One region of the Paenibacillus wenxiniae genome, then DNA from elsewhere that is predicted to be linked to it. Evidence: riboswitches for the same ligand, from Rfam matches in the RefSeq annotation. Region 1 holds a riboswitch; the other holds the start of a gene.

Region 1 (6,301 bases):
GCAGCCGCGATCACAAGCGGCGGAATCGTTCCCAATACACCGATTGTTGTACCGACGAGCAAATCTGTCAGCGGTAGCAAAGCGACGATCAGAATAATAAACGGTACCGAACGTAAAATATTCACGATGACCGAAATGACCGAGTACAGCCCTTTTAACAGCGGCGAAGTGGAGCGAGATGTCATAAATAGCATCACGCCCAGTGGCAATCCGATCAGCAACGTAAACAGTCCGGATGCACCGATCATTTGCAGCGTCTCAATCGTTGCCGTACCAAATTCATTCCAATCAATCTGTGAAAAATCCAGTTCACCAAAATTACTCACGATTCCATCACCTCCACATTCAAGCCTTTTGCGGTCAGCTTGTCCAGCGTCTGCTGGATCGCCTCTGGCGTTCCGTCAAAACGGACGATCAATTGACCGTATGGCACACTTTTGAGTGTGGATATCGTTCCCTGCAAGATGGCAAAATCAACGCCAGTCTCACGTACGGTACGCGACATGATAGATTCATACGTTTTGTCGCCGAGGAAGGAAATTTTCACAGCCAGCGACGATTCACTATGTGGCACAGCGAGTACCGCACCGAGCAATTCACTTTGACTGGACTCACGCGTAATAAAATCACGGGTGATCGGATGCTGCGGCTTCAAGAACACTTCAGCTACAGGTCCCTGCTCTACAATTCCTCCCTGATGAATGACAGCCACACGATCGCAAATGCTTTGAATGACATTCATCTCGTGTGTGATCAGTACAATCGTCAGGTTGAAGCGCTGGTTAATATCCAGTAGCAACTTCAAAATCGAATCCGTCGTCTGCGGATCAAGCGCAGATGTCGCTTCATCACAGAGCAGCACATCCGGGTCGCTCGCCAGTGCACGGGCGATGCCCACACGCTGTTTCTGTCCGCCGGACAGTTGAGCTGGATATTTCTGAGCATGTACTTCCAGTCCGACTAGCTTTAGTAGCTCTTCCACTCTAGTACGGATGTTTTTCTCCGGCGTTTTGGCGAGACGTAATGGGAAAGCAATGTTATCGTAAACGGTCGCCGATGACAGCAGATTAAAATGCTGAAAGATCATGCCGATCTTGCGGCGGCGTGCTTGCAATGCTCCTTTACCCAGCCCGGTCAAATCTACACCATCGATCCAAATATGCCCTGATGTTGGACGTTCTAGCAGATTAATACAGCGAATGAGTGTACTTTTACCTGCTCCAGAGTGTCCAATCACCCCGAAAATCTCACCTTTTTCAATCGACAGATTCAGTTCACTAAGCGCTGATGTTGTATGTTTACCTTTGCCATATACTTTGGTTACATTTTCAAGACGAATCAAGCTTGAGGTCCTCCTCCCGGTTGTCGGTCCGTATGCGATTTCGTTCTAGCTATTTTCAACCGGTTCTTTTTTTATAGACAAAAAGAGCCCATTTTCTGCAGAAAGGGCTCTCTATCCGTAAGATATTGCCTTCTCATCTGCCAAAACCACAGACTGTTCCATTGCTGTACAGCCGTCATTTTGTAGGATTTAGCACCATGTCATTTTGAAAACAGGCAATCTGCCATATTTCAAAATCGGTTGCCGGGCTTCATCGGGCCAGTCCCTCCACCACTCTCGATAAGAAAATATGAAAACATCGAATGAAAATCTTTACTCAGTATATTGAACTTCACAATCTTTGTAAAGTGGAAAATTGGGATTTTTTCATTAATTTCAGCAAATATTCATTTTGGGATTAAGTTGGGATTGGACAGATGGAAGGGGAATATGTGCGGTGGGCAGCAACCACTTCAGGAAGGACTAGGGGGATGGACTCTAGTATCGCACAGGAATCTACATAGTACGAGTGTATTGTAGATTCGCGTGTTCGGAAGAGGAAAAATATTTGCTCTACAAAAATCACTTTCTTATGGAACCTCGTGTTAGGAAACCATTAACACTGTAAGTCGTCCTTTCCCCTTATTTTCTTCCCTACGTTCTGTGCGGTTTGCAACATATTTCGTATAATGCACGCAAAAATACGAACTTATTTTAGTTGGTAGGGTAAGCATGTAATTAATAAAAAAAGATGTACGCAGGCGCTACTTGGACGTCTGCGTACATCTTTCTCATATTTTAAGTTTGATTTGATTCATTGGACTCGTAACTTTTTGAATTAACGAGTTACAGGTATGCCAGGTTGATCTGATTGTTGCTTGTGTACGTTGGAGGCTACGTAGGATTCGCGGCTTAGTTGCCATGTACGTAGGCTCATGTAGCATAGGATACCGAATAAGAACTGAATCAATAATGTATGTGCCATCGTTGCGAAGAAGTATACTTCGGGTACATACATCGTGAAAATATTAACGGCACCACTTACAAATTGCAATACGATAAATAGGACGGCGATCATACCCATTTTACGAATGCTCGGATTGTTCGGGTGGTGACGATAGGCGTAGTGACCGAGAATAGCGATCACGATCACAAGTGCGAGCGCTGCTACACGGTGTAGGAATGCTACACCAACGCCGCCGGACAATTCAGGAATCACGGCACCGTTACAGAGCGGGAAGCCGGAACAGCCACCGCGGGAATCGGTATGTGTTACGAATGCACCTGTATATACGACAAGATAAGTAAAAATGGTTGAGAACCACGTCAGGTTACGGAAACGTTTGCTGACTGGTGGTTGATTCTCATACGTATGTGTACGCTGATATTTGTGCAATCTGCGTGCGGTGAACGCCATTAGCATCGAGCTGGAAAAGGCGATCATCGAGAAACCGAAGTGCAATGCCATAATTGGCGCAGACTGAGAAAATACTACGGCGAGTGCACCCATAATTGCTTGCAACACAACAAAGATCAGAGTCAATATTGCATACAAACGTAGTTCTTTATTTTTATTAAAAAAGATAAAGCCGATGAATGAAAACAATGCGGTCAAACCTGCAAAACCGCTGACCATTCGATGCGTATACTCGATTAAGGATGAAATGGTATATGCAGGGATGAATTGACCATGACAAAGCGGCCATTCTCGCCCACAGCCAAGTCCTGATCCGGTCTTGGTTACGACCAAGCCACCCATCGTTGCTAAAAACATAGCCAAACAGGTTATATAACTTAACCATTTCAAATGCTGAATCGTTATCCGTGGCATACGTGCCATAATTAAGATCACCCGCTATTAAATTAGTAGTGACGTTCATGTGAAGTCACTATTCATTATAGCGAATCCAGCGCCATTGCTACCATCTGGTTTGTGACAAATCGTTGATCTCTTTGTAATGGTTCAAGAAAGACGAATGTCGTCTGTATGTATGGATTGGCAAGTTGAAATATTCGCATTCGAGTAACAGTGCACATACTTATTGATTATAGCTAAATATACTCATCTTGAACGGGAATAAAGTTCAAAGTTCAAAGTTCAAAGTTCAAAGTTCAAAGTTCAAAGTTCAAAGTTCAAAGTTCAAAGTTCAAAGTTCAAAGTTCAAAGTTCAAAGTTCAAAGTTCAAATAAATTTTAAAGCAGATACATGCCCATGAAAAATAAATATTAAAAATAAACATAAAAAATGATCTCTGCGTTAATCAGAGATCATTTTTTATCTATATAATGTTGCGTTTTATTATTAGTACATCTTACTGATGCTGAGCATTACTAATATTACGCCTTACTGTATAATGTTGCGTTTTACTTTAAGATGTTACATCTGATTGTTGTCCTACTTTTCACTCTGCCGCTTGCGCGTTCAGCGCCCCATAAACCTCAACCGCACGATCCAGAAACTGTTCGATCTCCTGGCGCGATTTACGGGCTTTATTTACAAAACGGATCAGTTCCTTGCCATTTGCATATGCGACAAAGCTGGGAATGCCCATAATGTTCTGTTGTTGGCTCACATCGCCGACACCTTCCACATCGACTTCAACAAGACGCAGACGGTCGCTGTATTGCTGTTCTACTTCCGGCATAAAAGGATCGATAAATTTACAATCGACACACCAGTCGGCTTTAAAAACGGCAATCGTCAGTTCTGCGGATGCAATGGCTGCATGGAAGCTTTCACTTGTATTAATCGTTTGCATATCTGTTCCTCCTTAATAAGGGATATTAATCTTGAGTTGATCTTTATAGGATTGTTAATCTTTACAGAATAGGAATGTTACTGACACATATCGCTGTCCTATTTCAAACGTGCTATCTGCTAAGCGCGCTATTCTGCTCTATATCTATATTCAGATCGATATCAACAGAAATTCAAGCCATCCGATCAGGACGCTCTACCGCGTTGCAAGCGCATCAAAGGACCGAGCACTTTACGCAGTGGGCCTGGATAAGAGGACAGTTCTTCCGAACGCACGACACGTAACAGCACGAGCAAGACCGGATAGATCACCAGTGTTGCTAGTCCTACCATACAACAACCGATGAAAAATGCAACCCTGTGGTTCATCCACGCCGTAAGTGCAATACCTGCCTGATTACATAGCAGGCCAGCTACAGTCAGCACGACAATCGTAATCAGGAAACCGATCCAGCGGTTACCTAGTACGGAGAACGAAACGACCTGTCGCAGTGAACGCAGATTGAGCACAGTAATCAGTACGAAACATAGACCTGTCGCCGCAATAATACCATAAATGCCAAGCATGGGTGCCAGCAATACGCTGAGCAACAGCTTTACCGCAATCCCGCACAATACATGTACCATCGACAGATTGACTTTATTAATACCGATTAGCATCGAGTTAGTCGTCATCATCGTAATTTGGAAAATGGTGCCGAGCGTTAGCAGTGCAATGATGCCTGCCCCTTCGGTATTACTGAACAACAGACCATTGATCGAATAAGCAGCTGTCGTTAACATTAGCACAATTGGAATACCGGTCAACACCGAAATGCGCAGCGCAAGTGAGATCTGGCGTTTCAGATTGTCTTCTTCCTTACGCGCATAGGCTGCTGAGATGACCGGGATCAGCGAAGTGCTAAGTGCAATCGCCAGAATAGGCGGAATGCCTGCAATACTTTGCGCACGCGTACCGAGAATACCGAGTGCAGCGGTCGCTGCCGCATCGCCTACATTGTCGATGAGCAGTGGCTTGATCAGCGTTCCGTCGATAAAATTGACCGCTGGAATCGTCAGGGACGAGATGACGATCGGAATCGATAATTTGAAAATATCGCTGTAAATTTGACGCAGCGGAATGACGATTTCCGAGCCAGTACGCTCGATTTGAATCCGATTCGCCGCATCCTTTTTACGTAATTTGAGCGTATAATAGACCATCACCAGAAACGCACCGATACTCCCAAGCACACTACCAAACGATGCGCCTGCCGCTACTTCTGTATCACCGTATCCGATACGCAGCAGCACATACGCCAGCACAATCGCAGTGAATACACGGGCAAATTGCTCGATAATTTGCGAAATTCCGCCAGCTGACATCATATTGCGTCCCTGGAAATATCCGCGCATCATCGCAATCGCCGGGAACAGCAGCAAGGATGGGGCAATCGCCTGTAGTGACAATGCCGCAGCAGGTTCTTTTGCCAGTGCTGCATAATAAGGTGCCCCGATGTACATTAACAGCGTCATCACGATTCCTGCACCACCGGCAAACAATAGCGCTGCATAGTAAATACGCTGCGCTTCATGCGGACGTCCCAGCGCATAGCGCTCCGACACCATTTTGCTCAGTGTGCTTGGAATACCTGCGGTTGCTACCGCCAGCAGCATCAAATAAACATTGTTCGCCAGCGTAAATGACGCGTCGCCGGAAAAGCCGAGCATATGCTCCAGCGGCACCCGCTGGACAAGGCCAAGCACGCGCGCAACGAGCGCAGCGGCTGCCAGAATAATTGTACCTTTAATGAATGATTCGCCTTTGGACAAAATAGTTCCCCTTCTCTCACACATCATAGATCATCAAACGATAATCATCCTAATATTCGCATCGTACAGCCGGATCATGCCGTATGTACATTCCCCATTGTAAGCGGATCATGCCAAAAAACCGGAAGGCTGATTGGCCTTCCGGTCGTGTTTTTACGTCAGCATTTCTATTATAGACATGGATCGGCACGCTTCGCAATGCGGCATGTGAAATGGGCTATTTTACATCCTTAATGAACGCCAACCCATACGATCCAGATAATCCAGATTCCGATCATCGCAAGCTGTAAAATGATTTTAACGACTGCACTTGCAAACAAGCCCAGTACCGTTCCCCAGCCTACACGCAGCGCGCTGTTCACATCACGTCCTTGAATCAGCTCAGCGGCTACCGCACCGATCAATGGACC
Region 2 (6,301 bases), on a different contig from region 1:
AAATCTCACCGCGCAAACCGATAATTTCGTTCAAATGCGACTTTTTTGTACTCATCAAAATGCTTTCCTCAAGCCGTTCCATCTGATCCTCGATCCGGTCACCGACGGTAAAGTAGTTATCTACCACCAAATCGACGAGCAGATACATAAATTTGTCGGGACGACTCACTTCTTCTTCCCACAAAATCGGCTTGAGTGTGCGCAGCTCGCTGATCTTTTGCTTCGTTACCGTAATAATAAAATGCCGTCCGAGAAAAATATTTAGTGCGCGCAAAAAAATCTCTTCATCGTCGAAACGAATACTGTTCACAACGATAAAGTAGTGATTTTCGTAAATTTCGATTTTTGGCCGCTGCTCTTCATCGCCCATCATGTCCTCAACCGCCAGATCATGTAGCATAAAGAGTGGTTGAAGCAAGATCAGATCATCAAGACCAGCGTCAATCCAGTAAAAGCCTTCCTCCGGTGCAACTAGTGTTTCATTAACATCCTCAACCAGCGTGAAATTGCCGGCGTTTACGTGCCGAATTTTCATAGTATGCTCTACTCCTTTTTCATCTTAAATGAGCAGGAAAAGAGACGGCAATTGTACACACTTCTATAAAGCTTCGCTATTATATGAAAATGATCTTTTCAACATGGCGCGCTCCTTCGGTATCCTATTGTCGTTCCATTCCTGTAATTGTGTATATCGCTCTTGTAAGCTCGCCCTCGGGTCGCCTTCCATCTTGAAATTCACCTCTTTATAGTCTTTTTGAATGATATCGTATACGCAATGTTTTATGAAAAACATGAAAATACGTCAAATACTTGTTAAGTATACCGTGGAGACAGCAGGCTTTCAAGTGTAGTATTAGTGATTTTCTAACACGGAGTGAAATGGGAAAGAATTTTTGGCGCACGCTTAATATTGTACTGATCCAGTGTTAGTGAATTTCTAACACGGGGTACAATAAAAAGGATTTTGGCATGAGCAAAATATTGTACTGATCCAGTGTTAGCGATTTCCTAACACGGGGTACAATAAAAAGGATTTTTGCGTCAGCAAAATATCGTACTGATTCAGTGTTAGCGATTTCCTAACACGGGGTACAATAAAAAGGATTTTTGCATCAGCAAAATATTGTACTGATCCAGTGTTAGCGATTTCCTAACACGGGGTACAATAAAAAGGATTTTTGCGTCAGCAAAATATTGTACTGATCCAGTGTTAGCGATTTCCTAACACGGGGTACAATAAAAAGGATTTTTGCGTCAGCAAAATATCGTACTGATCCCAGTGTTAGTGCGCCAACTCCATTTTACTAGTCTAACTTATTTATCGGCTGAACAATCTCTTGACGATAGGTAGGAAAGTAGTATAAATTATGGTATAAGTAATTCCGTATTTCCTGTTTTACCCTACAATCCAATACAGCGAATCTTATCAAGAGCAGGCGGAGGGACTAGCCCTATGAAGCCCGGCAACCGGCAGTCATATACTGTACGGTGCTAATTCTAGCAGAGATACAGGTACATCCTACGATGAAGTATCTGGTATCTGCTGACAGATGAGAGAGGCGCTATACAGACGCAGCTTGTTTGCGTATACGACCTTTCTCAGCTCCAACGAGAAAGGTCTTTTTGCGTATTTGCGCACCTCCTTTCATAATTCGGGCACGCTGTTCGCTGCATGACCAACCACTTACAAGGAGTGAATCACAATGCCAATCAAAATTCCAGACAGTTTACCGGCAAAAGAAATTCTGACCGGAGAAAATATTTTCGTTATGGACGAATCGCGTGCGTACCAGCAGGACATTCGTCCGCTGCGCATCGCCCTGCTGAACCTGATGCCGACGAAAGAAACGACGGAAACCCAGCTGCTACGTTTGCTCAGTAACAGTCCACTACAGGTAGATGTGTATTTGCTGCATACTCGCTCGCACATTTCCAAAAACACATCGGCAGAGTACCTGAATGCCTTTTACAAAACATTCCCTGAAGTGAAACACTTACGCTTTGATGGTCTGATCGTCACCGGCGCACCCGTCGAGACGATGGAATTTGAAGATGTGAACTACTGGGAAGAGATTCAGGAAATCTTCGATTGGAGCAAAACAAATGTCACGTCGACGATGCATATTTGCTGGGCTTCACAGGCGGGGCTGTATCATCATTTTGGTGTGCCAAAAGTCGATCTGCCAGAAAAATGTTTTGGCGTCTTCCCGCACACATTAAACAAAAATAATGTACCGTTGCTGCGTGGTTTTGACGAATGGTACTATGCACCACATTCACGTCATACCGAAGTGCGTCGTGAAGATATTGAGAATGTGCCAGGCCTTGAAATTTTGTCAGAGTCCGATGAGGCAGGCATCTATATTGTAGCGACCCAGGATGGCAAACAGATTTTTGTTACCGGTCATTCGGAGTACGATCCATTGTCGCTCAAATGGGAATATGACCGCGATATCGCTAAAGGAATGGATATCGCCGTACCGAAAAACTATTTTCCCAATGATGACCCAACCCGCACGCCACCGTCTAAATGGCGCGCACATGCCAATCTGCTCTTTTCTAACTGGCTGAACTATTATGTGTACCAGGAAACACCATACGATCTGGAAAGCGAGAAGGCCGCTGCTGGAACGTATTCTATCTGATATGGATACCGATGGAACATATCCATTACATCGAAGTCTGCTTCAGGAGTTGGAAGAAGCGTTCTCGACAGGACCTATTCGCGACTATGAAGTGCCCAATCCAGAACATGTGATCCAGGCGGCCCAGCATATATATGTAGAAGGTGAACCTCGAGCCTGGTGGTTAGGGCTAAAACATCTCGTACATCGACAGTATATGGATCATGAGTCGTCCTATATAGCGATCCGAGATATTGTGCAGCAATATGGTGCTACCGTTAGCCCAACGGATCAGAAGCTGCTGTTCATGATTGATGAAGATAATGAAAGGCATCATGTCTACACATTAACATGGGATGAAATGGTGCATGTGATCGCGGAATGCCGCTTTTTTGAATATTATATTTGCCCCCATGATTATAGCTGGTTACTGTGTGAGAACGAACACGGAGAGTTTTTATTGTGTATGAGTTCATAATTTTCATTTTTTATTAGAAACTATGTTTAGAAACGATGTTAAATTTGATTGGATATCTGAGGAGGACGTAACGAATGACGTACAAAAAGAATCAGCAATCATCGCTTAGTATTGAAAGCCGGCTTGCCCAGATCGGATCGGTGGATGAGCCGGTAACAGGAGCTATTAATTTCCCGATTTATCAATCGACCGCATTCCGTCACCCGGAGCTTGGCAAAAGCACGGGCTTTGACTACATTCGCACGACCAATCCTACGCGGGCGATACTGGAACAATCGATTGCTGAACTGGAGGCAGGCGATGCTGGTTTTGCCTGTAGTTCCGGTATGGCGGCGTTACAAACGATCTTTGCGATGTTTGGACAGGGTGATCATCTAATCGTTTCGCTTGATCTGTATGGCGGTACGTATCGTTTACTGGAACGCATTATGTCCAGATTTGGGGTGAGCGCTTCGTATGTGGATACGAACGATCTGGACGCGCTGGAGCGTGTACGTCAGGACAATACACGTGCTGTATTTATTGAAACGCCAACGAATCCGCTGATGATGATTACGGATATCGCAGCAGTGACCGGCTGGGCAAAGCAGCATGAACTGATTACGATCGTGGACAATACGTTGCTAACGCCATTTTTCCAGCGTCCGATCGAGCTTGGCGCTGACATTATTATTCATAGTGCAAGTAAATATCTAGGTGGTCACAACGATGTATTAGCAGGGCTGATCGTGACCAAAGGTGAAGCATTGTCAGAAGAGATCGCTTTCCTGCATAACTCGATCGGTGGCGTGCTGTCGCCAAGTGACTCGTATCAGCTGATGAGAGGGATGAAGACGCTGGCACTGCGGATGGAGCGTCACGAATACAATGCGCTTACGATCGCCAAGCATTTACAACAGCATCCGCAAATTGCGCAGGTGTTCCATCCAGGCTTGCCGGATCATCCAGGCTATGATGTGCAAAATCGCCAATCGAGCGGAAACACGGGCATTTTCTCCTTTAAAGTAACCGATGCCCGTTATATCGCGCCAATTTTGCGTCATATTAAACTGATCGCTTTTGCGGAAAGTTTGGGCGGTGTGGAATCGCTTATGACGTATCCAACGATACAGACGCATGCGGATATTCCTGTAGAAATTCGCGAGGCGGTCGGCGTGGATGAACGTCTGCTGCGCTTCTCGGTCGGGATTGAGCATGTGGATGATCTGATTGCCGATCTGGATGCAGCGCTGGAAGCGGCTCGTCTTGAAATTGAAGGAGCGTGAATGGAATGAGTGAAAACAATTCAAATCAGCCGCCAACAGGAACAGACACGGGGGCAACGAATCCGGTTTCAGCATCGACAGCATCTACTGGGAGTAGCACAGCGCCGAAGCGCAATATTCCACCACGCAGTTTGGAAACGAAGCTGATTCATTTTAACGGTTCGGTGGATCAGGCGACAGGTGCATCCAGTGTACCGATCTATCAGGCATCGACTTTTCATCAGGATGATATTCTCAATCCACCGCAGCATGATTACAGCCGTTCAGGGAATCCGACCCGGCAGGCGCTGGAAGATTATATTGCGCTACTGGAAGGCGGCACACGCGGATTTGCCTTTGCTTCCGGTATGGCCGCGATCTCGACTGCATTTCTGCTGCTGTCGGCTGGCGAGCATGTGATCGTGACTGAAGATGTGTATGGTGGTACGTACCGATTGCTAACGACGGTGCTTAACCGTCTGAATATCGAGATTAGCTTTGTCGATATGACCGATCTGGAGCAGGTAAAAAGTGCACTTCGTCCGAATACACGTGCCGTGTATATGGAGACGCCATCCAATCCAACGTTGAAAATTACCGATATTCATGCGGTCACCGAGTGGGCGAAAGAGCATCATCTGCTGACGCTGCTCGACAATACATTTATGACCCCTTACTATCAGCGTCCGATCGAACTCGGGGTGGATATCGTGTTGCATAGCGCAACTAAGTTCCTCGGCGGTCATAGTGATGTGCTGGCTGGACTGGCGGTCACACGCACACTGGAACTCGGCAAACAGCTCAAGCATTTGCAAAATGGACTCGGTACGGTGCTTGGTCCACAGGATTCATGGCTGCTTATGCGCGGCATGAAAACACTGGCAGCACGGATGTCACATAGCGAGAAAAGCACAGCACGCATCGCCGAATGGCTGCAAACGCGCAGTGATATCGAAGCGATTTACTACCCTGGCTTATCGACCCATCCCGGTCATGAGATCCATACATCGCAATCAACTGGCTATGGCTCGGTGATCTCATTCGATGTCGGCTCAGGCGAACGCGCCAAGCAGGTGCTAGATCGTGTGCAGTTACCGATTGTAGCGGTGAGTCTGGGAGCGGTGGAAAGTATTTTGTCGTATCCACCAACGATGTCACATGCAGCGATGGGCGCGACTGTGCGTGCAGAGCGTGGGATCACGGATGGATTGCTGCGGTTGTCGGTGGGCTTGGAGGACGTGGAGGATTTGATTGCGGATTTGGAGCAGGCGCTGGATTGATCGATGTACGATCTTATTAAATATGTAATGGATAGGATGGACCTTATATTAGCAAAATAAATAAAAAGCAATGATGTAAACGGAGTCTCGTTGCATCATTGCTTTTTTATTATCGAAAAGGGTTTTATATATGAAGTTAAGCTTTTGTTTATTGATTTGGTTTCAAAGTAACAAGGGTTTAGATATAATTTATGAGACCCATCTAATTTAAAATTAGACTATGCAGAGATTTGAAGTTTTAATGATTTGGAAACGCGAAATTTTTATAAGAAAATGGTGAATAACTATGCGCGTACAAAATTTAGGGCCTATTAAAGATTGTGAGCTGACCTTAGGTCAACAAACTATGTTTATGGGAAAAAATAATACAGGTAAAACGTATATTTCTTATTTATATTATGGAATATTTAAAAAGTTGAATGAGCTTAAAGATGAGTTGTTAGAAACGTATATTAAAGAGCATTTTGATGAATATGTAGATGAGCTGACATTTACGATTAATAAAAGAACGCTTACAGATTATCTAATTAAATACTGCACATTAAGACTAAATAATGAGATCCATATCTTATTGCCTAGATTATTTAATATAAATGAGCTTGAATTTGAACAAACAAAAATTGTAATTGAAGAATCTGATACTGCAAGTTTTTTAGAAAGTTTCACTAAAATCGA

Evidence for each region. A riboswitch is a leader RNA that binds a small molecule or an ion and turns the genes downstream of it on or off. The one in region 1 is predicted to bind S-adenosylmethionine.
Region 2: it holds a riboswitch for S-adenosylmethionine, as region 1 does, so the genes downstream of both, metA (homoserine O-acetyltransferase MetA) here and AAHF22_RS12860 (methionine ABC transporter ATP-binding protein) in region 1, are expected to answer to the same signal.

Annotation. Positions count from the first base shown of each region.
Region 1 covers NZ_JBCGUH010000006.1:107,319-113,619, reverse strand. The annotation lists gene AAHF22_RS12865 (methionine ABC transporter permease) at 1-326, opposite strand, end outside; gene AAHF22_RS12860 (methionine ABC transporter ATP-binding protein) at 323-1,342, opposite strand; SAM riboswitch class I at 1,473-1,628, opposite strand; gene AAHF22_RS12855 (COX15/CtaA family protein) at 2,160-3,161, opposite strand; gene AAHF22_RS12850 (thioredoxin family protein) at 3,724-4,080, opposite strand; gene AAHF22_RS12845 (putative polysaccharide biosynthesis protein) at 4,266-5,891, opposite strand; gene AAHF22_RS12840 (DUF456 domain-containing protein) at 6,122-6,301, opposite strand, start outside.
Region 2 covers NZ_JBCGUH010000001.1:744,105-750,405, reverse strand. The annotation lists gene corA (magnesium/cobalt transporter CorA) at 1-535, opposite strand, end outside; SAM riboswitch class I at 1,421-1,557, shown strand; gene metA (homoserine O-acetyltransferase MetA) at 1,704-2,645, shown strand; gene AAHF22_RS03100 (DUF6756 family protein) at 2,578-3,102, shown strand; gene AAHF22_RS03095 (PLP-dependent transferase) at 3,177-4,367, shown strand; gene AAHF22_RS03090 (aminotransferase class V-fold PLP-dependent enzyme) at 4,373-5,626, shown strand; gene AAHF22_RS03085 (AAA family ATPase) at 5,913-6,301, shown strand, end outside.